Regions from separate parts of the Chungangia koreensis genome, predicted to be linked through region 2. Evidence: riboswitches for the same ligand, from Rfam matches in the RefSeq annotation. Region 2 holds a riboswitch; each other region holds the start of a gene.
The links. A riboswitch is a leader RNA that binds a small molecule or an ion and turns the genes downstream of it on or off. The one in region 2 is predicted to bind S-adenosylmethionine.

Region 1 (5,153 bases), on a different contig from region 2:
CTATATGTCTCTCACTTGCAAAGAACTCCTGATTCCCGATTTCGGGATTTGCATGGATTACCTGGCTTGTTTCGATGTACTTCTCCCGATTTTGCTCGATGGATTCCGTGATTAAATCTAAACCGTTCAACGTTGTACTCATGATAACTCCTCCTCTTTGGAATTAAAGTCCTTCATACACCTCAAGTAATTCTTCTTCTGTGATGTCAACGACAAACGATCCGCCGTTCGTATCTTTCTTCACTGCTTCTTCCACTTCTTCTGAATGGTAAAGTTCAACGATGCGATTGAATGTTTCGTTGTCCTTGTCTTCACCACGTGCTGCGAAAATGTTTACATAAGGGATAGCATTTTTGTCAGCACCATCTTCTAGGTAAATTGGATCTTTTGCTGGGTCGAAACCAGCTTGACCAGCTACACCATTGTTAATGACAGAAATGGCTACATCCGGCAATACAAGCGGTGTTTGTTGCGCAACCATAGGGATGATGTCTAAGTTTTTAGGATTTTCTTCGATCTTGGATGGGTCTCCGAATAATCCGAAATCGTCTGCCAATGTAATGAGTCCAGCAGATTCAAGCAACAGCAATGCACGTGCTTGGTTGGATGGATCATCTGGAATTGCGACCTTTGCTCCTTCTTCAATTTCGTTTACATCTTTTATTTTTTCCGAATAAATACCCATTGGAGCAATTAGAGTTGCACCGATCGGTACCAAGTCTGCGCCCGTCTCTTCTGTGAATGCACTAAGGAATGCAATGTGTTGGAATGAGTTCAAGTCAATGTCACCGTCTTGTAATGCTTTGTTAGGAAGTGAGTAGTCAGCAAACTCGATCAGTTCAATTTCAATGCCTTCTGCTGCAGCTTTCTTTTTCAAGATCGGCCATACTTCACCGTCAGTTCCTGTGACACCGATTTTTACTTTTTTAGTTTCTGAGTCTCCACCTTCACTTGAAGCGGAGTCGCCACAAGCTGCTAATACTGTTGCCGCTAGTAAGACAAATAGGAATAACCAGATTTTTTTCATGATGTATATCTCCTCTTTTATATGTTTTATGTCGTTCGTATCGTATTTAACGTCGCATAATTTTTCGTGATAATGTGTTTCCGATCCATTGCGCAATTTGCACTAGGGTAATTAAGATCACAACCGTTACAAGCATGACACTCCAGTCGAAACGCTGATAACCGTACGTCTGTGCTATATGTCCGAGACCGCCTGCCCCGACAGTTCCGGCCATCGCGGAGAAGTCAATCAGACTGATGCTCATGAATGTTAGACCCAACACTAACGGTCCAAGCGCTTCCGGGATTAAAACTGTAAAAATAATTTGGTATGGACTCGCTCCCATTGCTTTTGCAGCTTCTACTACACCAGGATCGATACTGACTAAATTGTTCTCGACTACACGGGCGATTGAAAATGCTGCAACAATCGTCATGGGGAATACCGCTCCGCCAATACCAATCGAACTTCCTACAACAATCCGGGTTAATGGACTGATCGCAAATAGGAAAATGATGAACGGAATGGGACGTATGAGATTAATCAAGAAGTTCAGTAAGTTAAAAATAATGCGGTTCTCAAGAAGGTTTCCTCTACGAGTAACGTAGAGCGTTAGCCCAATGGCAATCCCAAAAATCGAACCTAAAATTAGGGTGATGGCCACCATCAGGATCGTTTCTCCTGTTGCCTCAACGATCCTCGGCCAAAATGTTTCCCAATCTACCTTCATGCTGGTCATTCTACGGACACCTCCTCAATCTCCACCATGTTGTTTAAATCACTGATGACTTGTTGGATTAAGGTCTCATCACCTTCAAAAGAAACTAACAGGTTTCCTATAAGCTTCTGTTGTAACTCGCGTACAGAACCATACACGATATTCACATCGACTCCATACTTCCGGGTAACTCGGGATAACACAGGATCCCCTGCCACTTCTCCTTTGAAGATGACACGGTATAGGCGTTTACCGCCTCGTTCCCTCCATTCATTCAACAAATGATCGGACGGACGATCTTTTTGTACAGATTCGATAAACCTTTGTGTCGTCGAATGTTGCGGGTCCGTGAAAGTGTCAAATACCGAGCCCTGCTCGATGACTTCCCCATTCTCCATGACAGCGACCCGATCACAAATCGTTTGAATGACGTTCATCTCATGTGTAATCAATAAAATCGTTAATCCTAAATCTTTATTGACCTTTTTTAAGAGTTTCAGGATTTCTGCCGTTGTATCCGGATCGAGAGCAGAAGTGGCTTCGTCACAGATTAGAATATCCGGCGATGTAGCAAGTGCCCGCGCTATGCCGACCCGCTGTTTCTGACCGCCTGACAGCTGTTCCGGATAATCGTTTGCTTTATCGGACAAACCAACAAATCTCAGCAATTCTGCGACACGTTCATTGATTTCCTTCTTCGGCACTCCTGCCAATTTCAACGGATACGCTACATTTCCCGCAACTGTCCGTGAGTTGAATAAGTTAAAGTTTTGGAAGATCATCCCGATCCGGCGGCGAAGTTTGCGTAACTCCTTCTGCGAAAGACTTGCTACGTCTACTCCCTGTACGGAAACCGTACCGCTTGTCGGCCGTTCCAACATATTGACCAAGCGGAGCAACGTACTTTTCCCAGCGCCACTAAAACCGATGATTCCGAAGATTTCTCCCTGCTCGACGGAGAGAGATACCTCCTTTACTGCATGCACCTCCCGGTTGGCGAGCCGGAATGTCTTGGCCGCCTGCTTAAATTCGATCATGCTTTTGCCTCCTCAAGCTGTAACTGATTCTTTGCAGACAATGCTGTGTGCAGTCATCTACCTTTCTTTTACCGAACGAAAAAGAGCCCTCTTTTTTCTTATCCACAAGAAAAAAGAAGGCTCCCATTAAGAAAACCATCTCGTTCTCATCTTTCAAATGCAATAAGCATTTGCAGGAATTGGCACAGAGTTCATTCGTCATGAACCAGCTGCCGAGATGTCATAGGGCCTGTCCCTCGATCTCTCTGGATAAGAAAGTGATGTATTGCTATTCGATTGTTGCAAGAATTGATTCTTACTTTAGGACTTTAAAGCAGAAAAGTCAACTAACTTAATAAAATAAAACTATTCTGATAGTTGAAAGGGTTTTCTCATTTAAGGAATTCTTGTATTTCTGTCATGACTTCTTTCAGTATATCAATCGATTTTAAAGCATTTCCTTCAACATCCAATGCATGCCCTACACGAGGAATCACTTTACTAATCATATTTGGATTCTGCTCTACCAAGGCCACTCGCTCTTCGCTATAAATTTGGTCTGCATCCCCAATAATCGATAGTCCTTTCTGTGTGCTGTTCCTCATCGAAGTGAGCACATCCTCCCGATGAATCAGAGGTGTTTGCCAAACGGCCTTGGCATTCTTGAACTCTTCTCTCATTAATTCGGAGCTAAGTGCGATTGTTCCAAGTGATTTCGCAATGAAGCAATAATTTGGGTAGTGTTTCTTTCCCAAAATAGCGTCAATGACTGTTTGTACATCAATTTTAATAGCTTCACCAAGCTCTTCATTCGTAAAATCGTCATATGCCTCGTCATTATAATTGTATGTCACTTGCAATAAGTCATAGTGTAGTTGTTCAGAGAAATGATTTGCGTAATGAAGTAACGGCGCCTGTGCTGTATAGCCTGAACCGGGCAACACGACCATCAGTCCAACCGCCTCCTCTCTCGTGAAATAATTGAATGGAATAATCATTTCTTTATATCCACTTACATAACCTTTCATCCTACATTCCCCCATTCACCGGTAACTGATAGACGACTTCCTCTCCAAACTTTAAGTCTGTCGGTTGGAAACCGGAACTCACGTAAAGCTTTTTTGCCCACTCATTGTCCGGATCAACTGTTAAACGGATGACTTCGCAACGCGGATGCCGTTCTGTGATCCACTGAATCATTTCCGATAAGGCTGCTTTTCCGAAGCCCTTTCCTTGAAATTCGTGATCAATGAAGAATCCGTTAATCCAATAACTGTCTGTCGTTTTTTCCTCATAAGCATGCATGACGAATCCAACCATTTGATGTTGGTCGTAAATCGCAAACGGAATATATTCGACATTGTCCCCATCCGGTTTAATGTAGACCTTAGAAAGAGATACAGCGACAGTCGGTACAAAGCCTTTTTGTTCGTCTGCAACAGTTAGATTCAATGCTTCTTTCCAATTCTCTCTTGTGACGATGATCAATTTGACCATTTCAATACCTCGCTTGGTTTGATTTTTGACTTATTCTCCTTATTTTGTTTGTATTCCTGCCAAAAATAAAAAAAGCCGGTGAAATTCACCGACTCAACTAACAATCATTCCACTTGTATACATGAACACTGTCCGTTGGTCGTGCTACACGGACCTACACAACTTTCATATCCCTTTCAAAACTCTTAAAACATGATCTTCGTCGATTTGGACACGCTGTCCATCGTTCAATGTAACTTCCATTGGGAAAACGGCAGATACTTTGTCAGAGAAGTACCATCTTCTTCCTGGTGGAGTAAGCAGTAAGAACGAGCCTTCTTGTCGCTGACCCATGAACGTTAAACCAGCGGGATTCGGTTCCTTCCGATCCCGTTCAGGAACACCTAATTGGTTTAAAACATCATATGCTTCTTTAGGATCTTCAACGACTAAACTCATTTCGCTGACGTAATAAATGCTCTCAACCGTAAATGGATGAACACGGTTTTCAGTGATTGTCGGTCGCGCTATAAATTCCACAATATTTCCAGCGGGATCTTCAAAGTAAAACGCTCTGGCAGGAAAATGTTCAAAAAAAGCTTCATCTTCCCCCTCCTCAATCAGTAATGGTACACGTTCCTTCGTCCAATTCTTTGCCTCTTCAAACTGATTATCAGGAATATCAAAGGCGAAATGATAATAAGGATTGTTGTCTGCTTGCTTGAATTCAATCTCGGTATTGCCCGCGGCTATCCGGAAGTAATCTGTGCCTTGGCTCTGGAGCGAAAATCCCATGGTTTCTGTATAGAAATATTTCATTTCTTCTAAATGTCCAGCCATCATTGTAATGGATTCAATCTTCATAACTGACACACCCCTTAGCTTCTTGTTACTTCCGTTGTAACAAAGAAACAGCTTTAAGTCCGCTTTTTTGCCT
Region 2 (5,153 bases):
ATAATGACGCTAAAAGCCCCAGTGATATTTCCCTCATAAGACCACCCCTGTATTATCCGCGCTGTTCGAACAACTCTGCTACTTTAATGATCACTTCAGTTGCTTTCACCATATTGTCAGCAGATACGTACTCATATTTGCCGTGGAAGTTTTCCCCACCGCCAAAAATATTAGGTGTCGGCATTCCCATGAATGATAACTGAGAACCATCAGTTCCGCCACGAACAGGAACGACGACAGGTTCGATATCCAATTCTTTCATAGCTTCATAAGCGATATCGACAATCTCTTTAACTGGCAGGATTTTTTCGCCCATATTGTAATATTGGTCGTTGATTTCCAACTTGAGGGCTTTTTCACCGTATTCCGCTTGAAGTTTAGATGCGGCATCTTTCATCAATTGTTTCTTCGCTTCGAATTTTTCACGATCATGGTCGCGGATAATGTAAGCAAGGGTAGCTTTTTCTACATTGCCATTGAAGTTCATGAGGTGTATGAACCCTTCATAACCGTCTGTTTTTTCAGGAACCTCGTCCTCCGGCATATATGACTGGAACTTAGTGGCGATCGTGATGGCATTGACCATCTTATTCTTTGCGGAGCCAGGATGGACACTTTTCCCGTGTGTCGTCAATTTTACGCCGGCTGCATTGAAGCTTTCGTATTGTAGTTCCCCAAGTGGACCGCCGTCCATTGTATACGCGTATTTTGCACCGAATACCGGAACGTCGAATTTATGAGGGCCGCGTCCAATTTCTTCATCTGGGTTAAAGCCGACACGGATTTTTCCGTGTTTTATTTCCGGATGGTTCACCAGATATTCCATCGCTGTCATGATTTCCGCAATACCTGCTTTATCATCTGCACCTAATAGTGTCGTTCCATCGGTTGTTAGCAGGGTGTGTCCGATATAGTTTTGAAGCTCTGGAAATTCAGAAGGGGAGAGTACGGTATTAGCGTTTAATTGAATGTCTCCACCTTTGTAGTTGTCTACACGTTGAGGGTTTACATTTTTACCAGAGTAATCTGTGGCTGTATCCACGTGCGCAAGGAATCCGATTACGGGAACATCCTTATCGGTATTAGCAGGCAACGTGGCAAATAAATAGCCGTTTTCGTCCAGAGTGATTTCTTCTAAGCCGATTTCGCTGAGCTCTTTTTCTAATAAATGGAGTAGATCCCACTGTCCCGGCGTGGAAGGGCAAGTCGTACTTTCCGCATCCGATTGTGTATCTATTTTGGCATAACGGACAAGCCGTTCAATCAATATTTCTTTCATCTCTATCTCCTCCTTATTCAATGGTTTCATTTTAGCACTTTCAACTCTTTAGAGGAATTCAGAATAATAAAAAAGCAATCGCAGATGCGATTGCTTTGCATATTATGATGACTTAACCGAATACTTCTTATGAGATACCACTGTCAAATTCGATTTTGCCCCAATGCTAAGAGCGTCTTCATCTGACATTTCTACGATGACTGAGTGTTCCAAGATTTTATGGATCCGGCCTTTTACATCGAATCCATTACGCGAAAATTCAATTTCCTCGCCGACATAGCGCGCAGCCACGAAAGGACTTAATTCTTTCTCTTGTCTTGCAAATGTCAACACGATTCCCTCATTTCATTTTATCCAATGGATAAAACTTATTTTCGTACACTATTATTATAGCATACTGAAACGAGGTTCCTGTAAGTTGCTTTTTTTTTCACCGTTTAATGACAGTTCGCACCTTTTTTTCCGTCCCCTCTTTTATACGCTGGAAGTTTTCGATATGCTTCCAAAGTGCAAGTAGGAACAAACCTGCAGCGGTAACAATCGGCCAAGCACCTTCAGCCATCCACACAGCGACAACTAATAAGGTAACATATAACATGAGAACGCCGACGACGATGTAATTTGATAGAAGAGAGGCTGCGATGAAAAGAGCCAGACCGGCAAGGCCAATCCGCCAGTCGAGTGCTAGTAACACTCCAATGACTGTAGCAGTTCCTTTTCCTCCATTGAATTTCATGTAGAATGGGAAGTTATGACCAATCACAACTGCGGCTCCCGCCAAGAACAGCAACGTCCAGACCACTTCCTCGGAAAAAGCATTCCCTAACAGCATTCGTAGAACGATTATTGTTAATGCCCCTTTTCCTATATCGACCAATGCCACGAGGGCACCATATTTTTTCCCTAATACGATGGTGGCATTTGAGGCGCCTGCGTTTTTCACCCCAGTTTCTTTTAAGTCAACGCCAGACAATCTTTGTGCCAATACTGAGCCATGTGCACATCCGATGACATAGCCTGTCAGCAGAACGGCGACGATCCATATAGCCAACATCTTTCCACTTCCCTAAAGTTCATTTGTACTATTTAACGGATAGCCTTTAAAAAAGATTCATAAATAAAATAATCTTTTTTGTTTGACTTTTTCATCAATTCGCTGCATACTCTTCATCAGATGGAAAAATTGAATCGAATACACTCTTATCGAGAGCGGCGGAGGGAATAGGCCCGACGATGCCCGGCAACCGGCAATCCAATTGCTATGGTGCTAAATCCTACAGACTGGAAGGTCTGAAAGATAAGGGGAGGAATACGCGTATGCATACCCTCTTCTTAGGAAGAGGGTTTTTTATTTCCTGAAAATCCTCTCCTCCGCATTCCATCGACCCCACATCATAAAGGAGGAATACCAATGACTAATTTTCAACCCGAAACCCTGCTACTTCATGGAGGACAACAGCCGGATCCTGTAACAGGAGCCAGAGCTGTCCCGCTTTACCGTACAACTTCTTATGTGTTCCGTGATACAGAACATGCTCAGAAATTATTTGCCTTAGAGGAAAGTGGCAATATTTACTCCCGGATTATGAACCCGACTGTCGATGTATTTGAGCAGCGTATTGCACTGCTCGAGAAGGGAACTGCTGCGGTTGCTCTATCTTCAGGGATGGCTGCCATCTCGTTTGCTATTTTGAATATCGCAAGTTCTGGTGATGAGATTGTAGCTGCAAGCAATCTGTACGGGGGGACCTTCAATTTGTTTGCGGTCACGCTTCCTCGCTATGGCATTAAAGTAAAGTTCGTCGATGCTGCAGATCCGGAAAACTTCCGAGCAGCCATTACGGAAAAAACGAAAGCGATTTTTGCTGAATCCATCGGAAATCCGAGTTTACTAGTTTTAGATATTGAAGCTGTTGCGGCGATTGCAAAAGAAAACGGAGTTCCGCTAATCATTGACAATACATTCCCAAGTCCATACGGTTGCAATCCGATCGAGTTCGGTGCCAATATCGTTGTGCATTCTGCAACAAAATGGATTGGTGGTCATGGAATAGCCATTGGAGGAATTGTAGTAGATGGCGGTAACTTCGATTGGAATTCTCCGAAATTCCCATACTTTACGGAACCTGATGCTTCGTATCATGGAATTCGCTATGGCGTAGATGTTCCGAATGCAGCATTCGCTACTAAGCTGCGTGTACAATTGCTTCGAGATTTCGGACCTTGCTTGAGTCCGGATCATGCATTTGCTTTCCTACAAGGGCTGGAGACTCTTCACCTCCGCGTGGAGAAACAAAACCAGAATGCGCTTGCTGTAGCTGAATACTTATCGAATAATTCTTCTGTGGAATGGGTGAATTATATAGGGTTAGAAGGCCACCCATCATATGAAGCGGCAACAAAATACTTGAAGAACGGTTTCGGATCGGTCTTGAACTTTGGAGTCAAAGGAGGAAGAGATGCAGGGCGTAAAGTGATTGATCACGTGAAAATCTGGTCGCATGTCGCCAATGTAGGTGATTCAAAATCTCTAATTATCCACCCTGCATCGACTACTCACCAGCAGTTGAACACGGATGACTTGAAAAAGTCTGGTGTGTCAGAAGAATTAATCCGTCTTTCTGTAGGAACAGAAGCGTTAGAGGATATCGTGCAAGACCTCGGTCAGGCAATCGAAGAAGCAGTACCCGTATCTATTTAACAAAGAGGAGGGCGCAGGATGACAATTGGTGTTGTTGGAATTGGGAATTTGGTCTTAGAGTCGGGAGCACTTCTTTTGGATGTGGAGCTCGCCTATGAAATCTCTGGACCGGCAGATGCCCCGGTCATCCTCGCCTGTCATGCGTTGACTGGCAATCATCTTACAGTCGGCTCCTCTGCATTGCCCGGCTGGTGGGCGGGGCTTGTCGGACCTCAATGTCCTTTGGATACAAACCGATATCGTGTAATCACGTTTAACGTAATAGGAGGCTGCAATGGCTCGACTGGACCGCTACACATCAATCCCGAAACAGGTAAGCCATATCGTGCAGATTTTCCCTCCATTACAATCCGGGATATAGTTCACGCTGAAAAAAAGGGATTAGAGAACTTAGGGATTTCGAGGGTTTTTGCGGTCATTGGTGGTTCATTGGGCGGGATGCAGGTGCTTGAATGGGGTCTATTGTATCCGGATGATATGGAGTTGCTCATCCCGTTGGCTGTCACCCCCGAGTTGAGTGATTATGGAATTGCATTCAACTACATCGGGATCCATGCAATCGAGCAAGATCCTCATTTTAGAGCTGGAAACTATAGAAGTGCCACAGATGTAAAAGGCTTCGAAACTGCAAGGATTGCAGGTATGGTTTCATACCGGAGCCAGGAACTCTTTTCGCAACGTTTCAATCGCGAGGAGCGATCTGACGGCATTTACGAAGTGGAATCGTACATGAAACATATGGGTAGGAAAATCACCGGCCGTTTTGATCCGAATAGTTATCTGACCCTACTACGGGCAATGAACTCCCATGACATTGGCAAAGGAAGAGGTGGATTCCGGGGGGCAGTGAAGGGTTACAAAGCGAAAGTGGCTGCGATCGGATTCACCTATGACTTAATTTATCCGTCAGAAAGAATTCGTGAATTCACGCATTCAGTGCCAAATGGAAACTTCCATCTTGTTCATACGAAATTCGGGCACGACGGCTTCTTGACGGAGTATAGCAAATGGGGTTTCATCATACAGGCAAACTTGGAGGCGAATGCATGCAAACCATTAAAATTGCATTATTAGGCTTTGGTACTGTTGGTCAAGGAGTTTTTCAAATCTTGAATGAGAAGAAGGAAGAGTTCCGGAATTTCTTTGGAATCGATGTAGAGGTGGTGGGCGTGT
Region 3 (5,153 bases), on a different contig from region 2:
AAGACACCAATCTCTTCCTTCAACTTGACGAAAGATAAATTAGCGACCATGGCGTCACGCTTGTATGCAGCAGAAAGCATGATGTACCGGACGGTTGGTTACTTCGAAGACCGTATGAGCCAGTTAAGTGCAGAAGAGCAGAAGGACGGAAAAGCGATTGCGGCATCAATCGCTGAATATGCAATCGAATGTTCCATCAACAAAGTGTTCGGTACGGAAGTGCTCGACTATATTGCGGACGAAGCAGTGCAATTGCATGGCGGGTACGGTTTCATGCAGGAATATGAAGTAGAGCGGATTTACCGTGATTCCCGGATCAACCGGATCTTTGAAGGGACAAATGAAATCAACCGACTATTAGTACCAGGAACATTCCTACGTAAAGCAATGAAAGGCGAGCTTCCTTTATTGCAAAAAGCGCAAGGATTACAAGAAGAATTGCTTATGATGATGCCGGAGGAAATTGAAGACGCACCATTGGCACAAGAGAAATATTTAGTGAAGAACGCGAAGAAAATCGGTTTGTTGGCAGCTGGTATGGCCGCAACACGTTTCGGTACAAAATTGGAAGCGGAACAGGAAGTGTTAGTGAACATCGCGGACATTGCAAATAACTTGTTCGCCATGGAATCCGCATTATTACGTACGGAAAAAGCAATCGCACGTGACGGAGAGGAAAAGGCAGCACAGAAGATCCTCTATACAGAGATCTTCTGTCAAGAGGCTATGGAGCAAATCGAGAGAGATGCAAAGGAAACATTGATCGCTTCTGTCGAAGGAGACGACCTACGTATGATGCTTTCCGCGCTTCGTAAGCTGACCCGTTACAATCCGAAGAACTTGATCAAATTGAAGCGTGAGGCTTCGGTCAAATTGATCGATGCGGAAAAATATGTAGTTTGATAAAAAAAGGAGACCGGATCGCTTAAAGCGGTCCGGTCAATTTATTTAATAAACCTCCCAATACTACCGAACAGACTTTGCATAAGTCGTTTTTTATTAATCAGCAGTTCTCGCCACTTCGCTTTCCGTGGGCTTGGCTTCAGCCTCCTCGTCACTACGTTCCTGCGGGGTCTTCAGCTCAAGCTATTCCCACAGGAGTCTACGTGGAGAGAACTGCTTGTTATACAATTTTGAATGAATTTATCCACATAATACTATCTATTTTAGTATGTGCAATAAGCGGAAGGCGGCGACTCCTGCGGGACAGCGAGACAGTCCAAGACCCCGCAAGCGCAGCGAGGAGGCTTGGCGCGAGCCCGCGGAAAGCGACCGTCTGGAGAGATTGCTCCAGATATATCTTCTGCAGTAATAATAATTCTTTTTTAAACTTTACGATCGATTAGTCGATATGCATTGTTTTATCCTATTGAACCGAAGCATCCTGTCAAAGAAAGGACTTGTTCAATTCATTTTGATACAATGAAAAGAAAAAAGGAGATAATCCATGACACTTACATACTATGGTTATCCAAAATGCGGCACGTGCAGAAAAGCAAAGAAATGGCTGGACGAACAAGGGATCGACTATACCGACAATAATATTGCGGAAACCCCTCCGTCTGCTGAACAATTAAAGGAATATATCCAAAACAGCGGACTACCCCTTAAAAAGTTCTTCAATACAAGCGGTCTCAAATACAAAGAGTTAAATCTAAAGGACAAGCTACCAACAATGTCTGATGAAGAACAAATTCAATTACTTGCGTCAGATGGAATGCTGATTAAACGGCCGATTGTTTCAGATGGAAAAAAGGTCACTGTCGGCTTTAAAGAAAATGAATTTGAAGAGGCGTGGAGTCGTTAAATCATCTTGTATTTCAAGTGAAATTATGTAACACTTATGCTGAATGTATTTAAATGCTGGAGGGGTCCAAATGAGCTTGCCAAAAGAACTTAAATATTCAAAAGAACACGAATGGGTAAAACTTGAAGACGGCAAAGTACGTATCGGCATTACAGAATTTGCACAATCCGAACTAGGTGATATCGTATTTGTTGAGCTGCCGCAAGTCGGCGACGACATTAAAGTTGACGATGCTTTCGGAAGTGTGGAATCTGTTAAGACGGTTTCAGAACTTTATGCGCCAATCAGCGGTAAAGTAGTGGAAGTGAATGGACGTTTAGAAGACAGCCCGGAATTGGTTAACGAAGATTCCTACGGTGACGCGTGGATGATAGTGGTTGAGCCTGCCGATTTGGCGGAGTTGGATGCTCTATTATCTGCTGAAGAATATGAAGAATTGATCAATGCCTGAGCATACATGAAAACGCCGACATTCTGCCGGCGTTTTTTTCATTAACTATAAAAAGTGAATGAAACCGTGTGGAAAGGTGGATAACGGTTCATTTAGGGTAAAATGTTCGTATAGATGATCCGGAGAGTCAATTTACCCAATGGTATCTGCCGGAAAACGGTGATTAGGGGTGCTTGCGATGTTTGGTGAAAAAGTGATCATTGTAGAAGGTCTTTCTGATAAGAAAAGGATTGAGCCGCTCATAGCAGAACCTGTCGTCATTTTGTGTACGAATGGGACAGTTAGCCCGACGAGGCTGGAAGAACTGATGGCACCATATGATGGATCGGAACTTTTTGTCTTTGTCGATGCTGATAAATCGGGCGAGAAATTGAGAGCATTGTTTAAACGAGAATACCCAGAGGCGATGCATTTATATACAGAACCAGTTTATCGTGAGGTGGCTACCACCCCTATTAAAGTTTTAGCAAACCTACTAATGGCTGCAAATATTGATATACGCAGCGAATTTTTTGTGTAAGGGTGATTCGATGTTAGAATGGACGCGTGCGGACTTTGAACAGCAAAAAGAACAATCGAATGTTACAGCGTTTTACTTATATACGCCTTTATGCGGCACGTGCCAAGTCGCTGGAAAAATGATGGACGTTGTCGCGGAATTGGTTAAGGATGTGCCGATCGGCAAGGCCAATCTCAATTATTTGGAAGACTTGGCGATCGATTATGAAATCGAAAGCGTTCCGTGCCTCGTAATTACCGAGAACGGTGAATTGAAAGAAAAAATTTACGCTTTTCAGTCTGTTCCACATCTATATGAAAAATTGAAGAAATGACCTTGACGAAGATACTTTGCCGTGTTAAAGTAACCATTAATGTGTTTCATAATTGAATATGTTTGCTCTTATTGCGAGAGGTGGAGGGATGTGCCCGATGAAACCCGGCAACCGTCATGAAAATGAAATGGTGCCAATTCACACAAAGCGAAGGCTTTGGTAGATGAGAGAATGGACGATCGTTTTTACGTATGCGTAACCTTTCTGCTCTTCTTGCGGAAAGGTTTTTATTTTGGGGTAAGAATATAGATAGAACGCCAATTATTGAGACATACAGGAAATTTGGTTCGGAGGTGAGAAGGATTTGATTGAGTTAACTAACATTACGAAAACTTTCCAAACGGATAAAGGAACGTTGACTGCCGTGGACAGTGTGAACCTTTCGGTACGTCAAGGTGAAATATTTGGTGTGATCGGCTATAGTGGTGCCGGAAAAAGTACATTGATCCGGTTGTTGAACGGATTGGAAAAGCCTACTGCCGGAACGGTTACTGTGAACGGACAAGAAATTTCATCCATTAGTGGTCAGAAGCTGCGGAACGCCCGACAGAAAGTCAGCATGATCTTCCAGCATTTCAACTTGCTTTGGTCCAGAACGGTTGCCGAAAATATCGAATTCCCTCTTGAAATAGCAGGGGTTGCTAAAGAACAACGAAAAAAACGTGTTCTAGAACTAATCGAATTGGTCGGTCTCACTGGGAGAGAAAATGCTTTTCCGTCACAACTATCAGGTGGACAAAAGCAGCGCGTCGGAATTGCACGTGCCCTCGCCAATGAACCGGAAGTCCTTCTCTGTGATGAAGCGACATCGGCTCTGGATCCGGAAACGACGGATTCCATTTTGGAGTTGCTGGTGGATATTAATGAGCGATTGGGATTGACGATTGTCCTCATTACTCATGAAATGCACGTCATCCGTAAAATCTGTCATCGTGTTGCTGTAATGGAAGCAGGAAAAGTAGTGGAGTTAGGAAATGTGTTGGAGGTATTCCAATCTCCGAAACAACAGATCACGAAGCGATTTGTAGCTCAAATTACCGAGTCGGGGGATTCTATAGAAACGGTTTCGAAATTATTGAGTCAATTTAACACCGGTAAGCTCATCAAGCTTATATTCGTAGGTGATCGAACTGAACAGCCAATCCTTTCGAGATTGATCAGAAATTTCGATGTGGAAGTGAATATTGCTCACGGCAATGTTTCTCATACGAAGGGTGGAGCTTACGGAACCCTGATCCTTCACATTGACGGGAAACCCGAATTGATCAATCAGGCTATCCAGTTCCTTCATGATGAAGGAGTCAAAACGGAGGTGTTAACACATGCTTAGTCAGTTATTTCCGAATGTCGACTGGGAACTGATGTGGGAAGCAACTCTCGAGACACTGTATATGACAGCGATCGCAACTGCACTGACTTTTGTAATCGGTCTTGCTTTAGGGATTTTGCTCTTTTTGACAAGTCCTCATCAATTATGGGCGAATCGGTTTTCAAATATATTAACAGGTGCATTCGTGAATATATTCAGATCGATTCCATTCATTATTTTAATCATCCTATTAATACCGTTGACGAAATTCTTGCTCGGCTCCATCCGCGGACCGAATGCAGCTTTGCCGGCTCTGATAATCGGAGCGGCACCGTTCTATGCAAGGATGGTATTGATTGCACTTCGTGAGATTGATAAAGGGGTAATTGAGGCAGCGAGATCAATGGGTGCCAAGACTTCGACAATCATATTCAAAGTACTCTTCCCCGAGTCATTACCAGCTTTACTTTCCGGTATTACCGTCACTGCCATTGCTCTGATTGGCTATACCGCGATGGCTGGAATCATTGGTGCCGGCGGACTTGGAAACCTTGTTTATATGGACGGTTTCCAGCGAAGCAGGGAAGACGTTACATTTGTAGGTACAGTTTTAATCTTAATCATGGTGTTCCTCATCCAGTGGATCGGGGATTCCATTACATCCAGGATTGACAAACGATAAGGTGACAACGGGGGAACCCGTCCACATAGACATTTTGAAGACAAAAGGAGAGTTTACAACGATGAAGAAGT
Region 4 (5,153 bases), on a different contig from region 2:
AATAATAAAGGAAAGAGGTGACAAAGATGATTTATCCTTATAAGGAAAAAACCCCACAAATTGACCCATCCGTTTATATTGCGGATTATACGACTATTTCGGGCGATGTAACGATTGGGCCTGAATCATCGGTATGGTTCAATTCCGTCATCCGGGGTGATGTTGCACCAACGATTATTGGCAAAAAAGTGAACATCCAAGATTTATGCTGTCTTCATCAAAGTCCTGGAAACCCACTTATTTTAGAGGACAATGTAACGATTGGCCATCAAGTGACGCTACATAGTTGTATTGTGCGAAAAGGGGCATTAGTCGGAATGGGGTCCATCATTTTAGACGGTGCTGAAATTGGAGAAGGCGCCTTCATCGGAGCAGGTACACTGGTACCGCCTGGAAAGAAAATTCCTCCAGGTATGTTGGCTTTCGGCAGTCCAGTAAAAGTTGTCCGTGAACTAAATGATGAAGACAAAATGGAAATGAATCGCATTTACAACGAGTACGCTGAAAAGGCACAAATTTATAAACAACATCAAAAATGACAAATGAAAAGGAATCTGCTTACCCTTACAGGTTTGCAGATTCCTTCTTATTTATAATCCTGCTTTTTCTTTCAATGCAGCAGCCTTATCAGTTTTCTCCCAAGGAACATCGATATCCGTACGGCCGAAGTGACCATACGCAGCTGTTTGCTTGTAAATCGCACGGCGTAGATCAAGCATCTTAATAATACCTGCAGGACGAAGGTCGAATAACTCGCGTACCCACTCGACAAGATCTTTTTCTTCTGCCTTACCAGTTCCAAATGTATCAATTGCAATGGATACCGGTTTGGCCACACCGATTGCATATGCCAATTGGACTTCACAACGATCAGCAAGACCTGCTGCAACGATGTTCTTTGCTACATAACGCGCAGCATATGCCGCAGATCGGTCCACCTTTGTCGGATCCTTACCGGAAAATGCACCGCCTCCATGGCGTGCATAACCTCCATATGTGTCTACGATGATTTTACGGCCAGTAAGACCTGCATCCCCTTGAGGTCCGCCGATCACGAAACGGCCTGTCGGATTAATGAAGTACTTTGTGTTTTCGTCGATCAATTCAGCAGGAACTACCGGCTGAATTACATACTCTTTAAGATTGCGCTGAATTTGTTCAAGTGTCACTTCCGGATGATGCTGAGTTGAAATGACTATCGTATCGATGCGCACCGGATTATTGTTTTCATCATATTCAACCGTGACTTGCGTTTTTCCATCCGGACGCAAGTAAGGAAGAATGTCCTCTTTTCTTACTTCAGCTAAACGGCGTGCCAATTTGTGCGCCAAACTGATTGGAAGCGGCATAAGCTCTGGTGTTTCATTACAAGCAAAACCGAACATCAGACCTTGGTCTCCTGCTCCGATTGCTTCAAGTTCTGCATCACTCATTGACCCTTCACGTGCTTCCAAAGCCTGATCAACGCCCATTGCGATATCAGCGGATTGCTCATCAATGGCAGTCAATACAGCCGAAGTCTCTGAGTCAAAACCATATTTAGCGCGTGTGTAGCCGATTTCACGAACAGTTTCACGAACAACTTTCGGAATATCGACATAAGTCGATGTCGTGATTTCCCCTGCTACTAAAACAAGTCCTGTTGTAACAGTCGTTTCACATGCCACACGTGCATTAGGGTCTTCTGTCAAAATGGCATCCAAAATCGCATCAGAGATCTGATCACAAATTTTATCCGGATGTCCTTCCGTTACGGATTCCGACGTAAATAGACGGCGATTTGTCAATTGTATTCCTCCTTCAAATCGTGCGAGATTGCTCTCAAGTTTGATACGGTACTCATTTCCCATGTCAAGTCTTCCCGAAGGTTTGAACTTCTATAGCCGTTCCGGGCTTCTGCACACGAGGTTCAGGTCGATTCGTCCAAAAAAAAACTTTCCCCAACAGACGAACTCCATGCCATGACCCATATCGATCATCTTCCGCTGAAGTCCTTCACTAAATGAGGAAAGGATTCTCTTCTTAAAACACCTTTCACTCTTATCGTCCAAGGTCAATTCCTTGCCTCAGGTTGAGCACCTTTGCCATTACTACTTTGTTCATAACAACAGGTTGCCGGGTTTCATAGGGCCTGACCCCTCCACCTGCTCGGAATAAGAGTATCCGTTCAATTTTACATCATACGAAAACAGTCTGTTCGTGTCAATTGATTTCAATTGTTACAATTTATTGATGAACAATTAAAAGACTTGTGCATACAATTAGTATAGTTTATTATCTAAATGTGTTATACTAATTCACACGAAATGACCTATTAAGTTAGGAATATCAGCGAAGGAAGGTACATATCCATGATTTCAGCGAAAATTGATAATGGGCTTAAAGAATTAATGGCAAGTGAACATGTGCATATCCAGTTATCTGTACCCCAATTGGTAGAAAAAGCAACATCCCGCGGGGAAGCAGTATTATCTTCAACTGGTGCATTGACTGCCGAAACCGGCAAATACACTGGCCGTTCGCCTAAAGACAAATTTATTGTCGAAGAGCCTTCCTCCTTTGAAAAAATAGATTGGGGCTCTGTTAATCAGCCGATTGCTGCAGACAAATTCGATGCTTTATATAATAAAGTACTGAACCACTTAAAGACAAGAGATGAGCTTTTCGTTTTCAAAGGATTTGCAGGGGCAGATCCAGAATCACGCCTTGCCATTCAAGTCGTGAATGAATTCGCTTGGCATAATCTTTTTGTTCATCAATTATTCATCCGTCCAACAGAAGATGAATTAAAAACACATGAATCTCAATTCACGATTGTTTCTGCACCAACATTCAAAGCGGATCCTGCAGTAGATGGTACAAATTCTGAAACATTCATCATCGTTTCAATGGAAAAACGCATTGTTCTAATTGGCGGTACTGAATATGCTGGAGAAATGAAAAAATCCATCTTCTCCATTATGAACTACTTGCTCCCTGAACAAGGTATTCTACCAATGCACTGCTCGGCTAACGTAGGTGAAGACGGTGATGTTGCTTTGTTCTTCGGTCTTTCCGGAACAGGAAAAACGACACTATCTGCAGATGCCGACCGTAAACTGATTGGTGACGATGAGCATGGTTGGTCTGACAATGGAGTTTTCAACATCGAAGGTGGTTGCTACGCGAAGTGTATCAATCTATCCGAAGAGAAGGAGCCACAAATTTTTAATGCGATCCAATTCGGCGCTGTCCTTGAAAACGTGGTATTGGATGAGCAAACACGCAAACCGGATTACGATAATGGTTCCCTTACTGAAAATACTCGTGCAGCTTATCCCATCCAGGCGATCGACAATATCGTTGAGCCGTCCGTAGCGGGACATCCGAAAGCAATCATCTTCTTGACTGCTGATGCATTCGGCGTACTGCCTCCAATCAGTAAATTGACGAAAGAACAAGCCATGTACCACTTCCTAAGTGGTTTCACTTCTAAACTTGCTGGAACAGAACGTGGTATCACTACTCCGCAAGCAACGTTCTCAACTTGCTTCGGTTCACCGTTCCTGCCACTTCCTGCTGCTGTATATGCTGAAATGCTCGGAGACAAAATCGACCAGCATGGTTCACAAGTATTCTTGGTGAATACTGGCTGGACTGGCGGCGAATACGGTGTAGGTAGCCGTATGAAGCTAAGTTATACACGTGCTATGGTAAGAGCTGCCCTAAACGGAGAATTGAACAATATACAAACGGAAGTAAATGAAATTTTCGGCCTTGAAATGCCGAAAGAAATTCCAGGTGTTCCTTCTGAAGTTCTAAATCCACGCAATGCGTGGGAAGATAAAGCGGCGTATGACGTCAAAGCAAAAGAATTGGCGAGCCAATTCCGTGAAAACTTCAAAAAGTTCAGCCATGTAGATCCTACAATCCCTCTTAAAGGTGGCCCATTAGCTTAATCGAGTAGGAGGGGGTGACTAACCCCCGACCTCTCACACCACCGTACGTACCGTTCGGTATACGGCGGTTCAATTAAGATGATTGACGCAAACTTTCATAACGGAAATATAGACTTTCGAGCCCTTGGGAACTCCAAAAGGAGTTCCCGAGGGTTCTGTGCATGATGGGGCTATTTGAGACTCGCCAATATCCTTTCCGCGAGTTTCCCCATTCATAAGCTTTCCATTGTGGAACGCCTATGCCAATGAGTTTCCTCACCCGTGTTCTTGGGTTCTTCCAATCCTTCCACATGCACATCCGAAGTCTTCTACGAATCCACGAATCCAAGTGCTTCAATATACTCGGCGTATCAGCCAGAGCGAAGTATCCGCACCATCCTTTTAAGTATTGATTTAATTTCCCAATCCGGTATTCCATAGTGTAGGGCTTCTTCCGTGAAGTGATTTCCCGGATTCTCTTCTTCATCCGTTCAATACTCTTCTTATGGATTCTGACCTTTAGGACTTTACCGTTGGTAAAGCTAAAGCCAAGGAACTTCCTTTTCCATGGACGGTCGACTGCGGATTTCTCCTGGTTCACTCTCAGTTTCAGTTTCCGTTCGATGAACGTGGTAACTGATTGGAGAACACGTAGTCCGGCTCTTCTCGTCTTCACATAGATGTTACAGTCATCCGCATAGCGGACGAACCGGTGTCCACGTTTCTCGAGTTCCTTGTCCAACTCATCAAGGACGATATTGGAGAGTAAAGGGCTTAGTGGTCCTCCTTGTGGAGTTCCCTCTTCATTCCTCGTGACGACTCCATGTATCATGATGCCAGATTTAAGATACGCCCGGATTAGCTTGAGTACTCGTTTATCTTGAATTCGTTTCGCGAGTGTTCCCATAAGTCTGTCATGGTTGACCCGGTCAAAGAATTTCTCCAAGTCCATATCCACTACCCAGCGATGACCTTCCTCTATGTATCCCTTTGCTTTCCGGACAGCGCCATGGGCGCTCCTATCGGGTCGAAATCCGTAGCTATGCTCGGAAAAGGTTGGGTCATATATCGGATTCAGCACTTGGGCGATAGCTTGTTGAATGAATCGATCCATCACGGTTGGGATTCCTAATAACCGTACTCCGCCGTCAGGTTTCGGGATTTCGACCCTTCGGACTGGGAGAGGCTGATAGGTGCCCATCAGAAGCTCTGCCTTAACTTCTTCCCAGTGCTCAA

Region 1: linked by a shared signal. The riboswitch ahead of ACFOZY_RS00155 (methionine ABC transporter ATP-binding protein) and the one ahead of ACFOZY_RS10480 (O-acetylhomoserine aminocarboxypropyltransferase/cysteine synthase family protein) in region 2 are both predicted to bind S-adenosylmethionine.
Region 3: linked by a shared signal. The riboswitch ahead of ACFOZY_RS13280 (methionine ABC transporter ATP-binding protein) and the one ahead of ACFOZY_RS10480 (O-acetylhomoserine aminocarboxypropyltransferase/cysteine synthase family protein) in region 2 are both predicted to bind S-adenosylmethionine.
Region 4: linked by a shared signal. The riboswitch ahead of metK (methionine adenosyltransferase) and the one ahead of ACFOZY_RS10480 (O-acetylhomoserine aminocarboxypropyltransferase/cysteine synthase family protein) in region 2 are both predicted to bind S-adenosylmethionine.

What each region holds. Positions count from the first base shown of each region.
Region 1 is NZ_JBHSEC010000001.1:19,661-24,813, reverse strand. Features, by position in the region: gene ACFOZY_RS00170 (M20 family metallopeptidase) at 1-142, opposite strand, end outside; gene ACFOZY_RS00165 (MetQ/NlpA family ABC transporter substrate-binding protein) at 164-1,027, opposite strand; gene ACFOZY_RS00160 (methionine ABC transporter permease) at 1,074-1,745, opposite strand; gene ACFOZY_RS00155 (methionine ABC transporter ATP-binding protein) at 1,742-2,761, opposite strand; SAM riboswitch class I at 2,905-3,017, opposite strand; gene ACFOZY_RS00150 (hypothetical protein) at 3,133-3,768, opposite strand; gene ACFOZY_RS00145 (GNAT family N-acetyltransferase) at 3,770-4,237, opposite strand; gene ACFOZY_RS00140 (hypothetical protein) at 4,403-5,080, opposite strand.
Region 2 is NZ_JBHSEC010000019.1:274,658-279,810, reverse strand. Features, by position in the region: gene ACFOZY_RS10500 (DMT family transporter) at 1-37, opposite strand, end outside; gene pepT (peptidase T) at 53-1,279, opposite strand; gene ACFOZY_RS10490 (DUF2187 family protein) at 1,382-1,609, opposite strand; gene ACFOZY_RS10485 (glycerol-3-phosphate acyltransferase) at 1,710-2,333, opposite strand; SAM riboswitch class I at 2,477-2,583, shown strand; gene ACFOZY_RS10480 (O-acetylhomoserine aminocarboxypropyltransferase/cysteine synthase family protein) at 2,691-3,980, shown strand; gene metX (homoserine O-acetyltransferase MetX) at 3,999-5,054, shown strand; gene ACFOZY_RS10470 (homoserine dehydrogenase) at 5,027-5,153, shown strand, end outside.
Region 3 is NZ_JBHSEC010000020.1:58,872-64,024, reverse strand. Features, by position in the region: gene ACFOZY_RS13305 (acyl-CoA dehydrogenase family protein) at 1-903, shown strand, start outside; gene ACFOZY_RS13300 (arsenate reductase family protein) at 1,448-1,807, shown strand; gene gcvH (glycine cleavage system protein GcvH) at 1,878-2,258, shown strand; gene ACFOZY_RS13290 (toprim domain-containing protein) at 2,437-2,778, shown strand; gene ACFOZY_RS13285 (thioredoxin family protein) at 2,789-3,091, shown strand; SAM riboswitch class I at 3,157-3,261, shown strand; gene ACFOZY_RS13280 (methionine ABC transporter ATP-binding protein) at 3,396-4,421, shown strand; gene ACFOZY_RS13275 (methionine ABC transporter permease) at 4,414-5,082, shown strand; gene ACFOZY_RS13270 (MetQ/NlpA family ABC transporter substrate-binding protein) at 5,144-5,153, shown strand, end outside.
Region 4 is NZ_JBHSEC010000005.1:671-5,823, reverse strand. Features, by position in the region: gene ACFOZY_RS04380 (gamma carbonic anhydrase) at 27-539, shown strand; gene metK (methionine adenosyltransferase) at 591-1,787, opposite strand; SAM riboswitch class I at 2,038-2,160, opposite strand; gene pckA (phosphoenolpyruvate carboxykinase (ATP)) at 2,352-3,938, shown strand; gene ltrA (group II intron reverse transcriptase/maturase) at 4,012-5,153, opposite strand, start outside.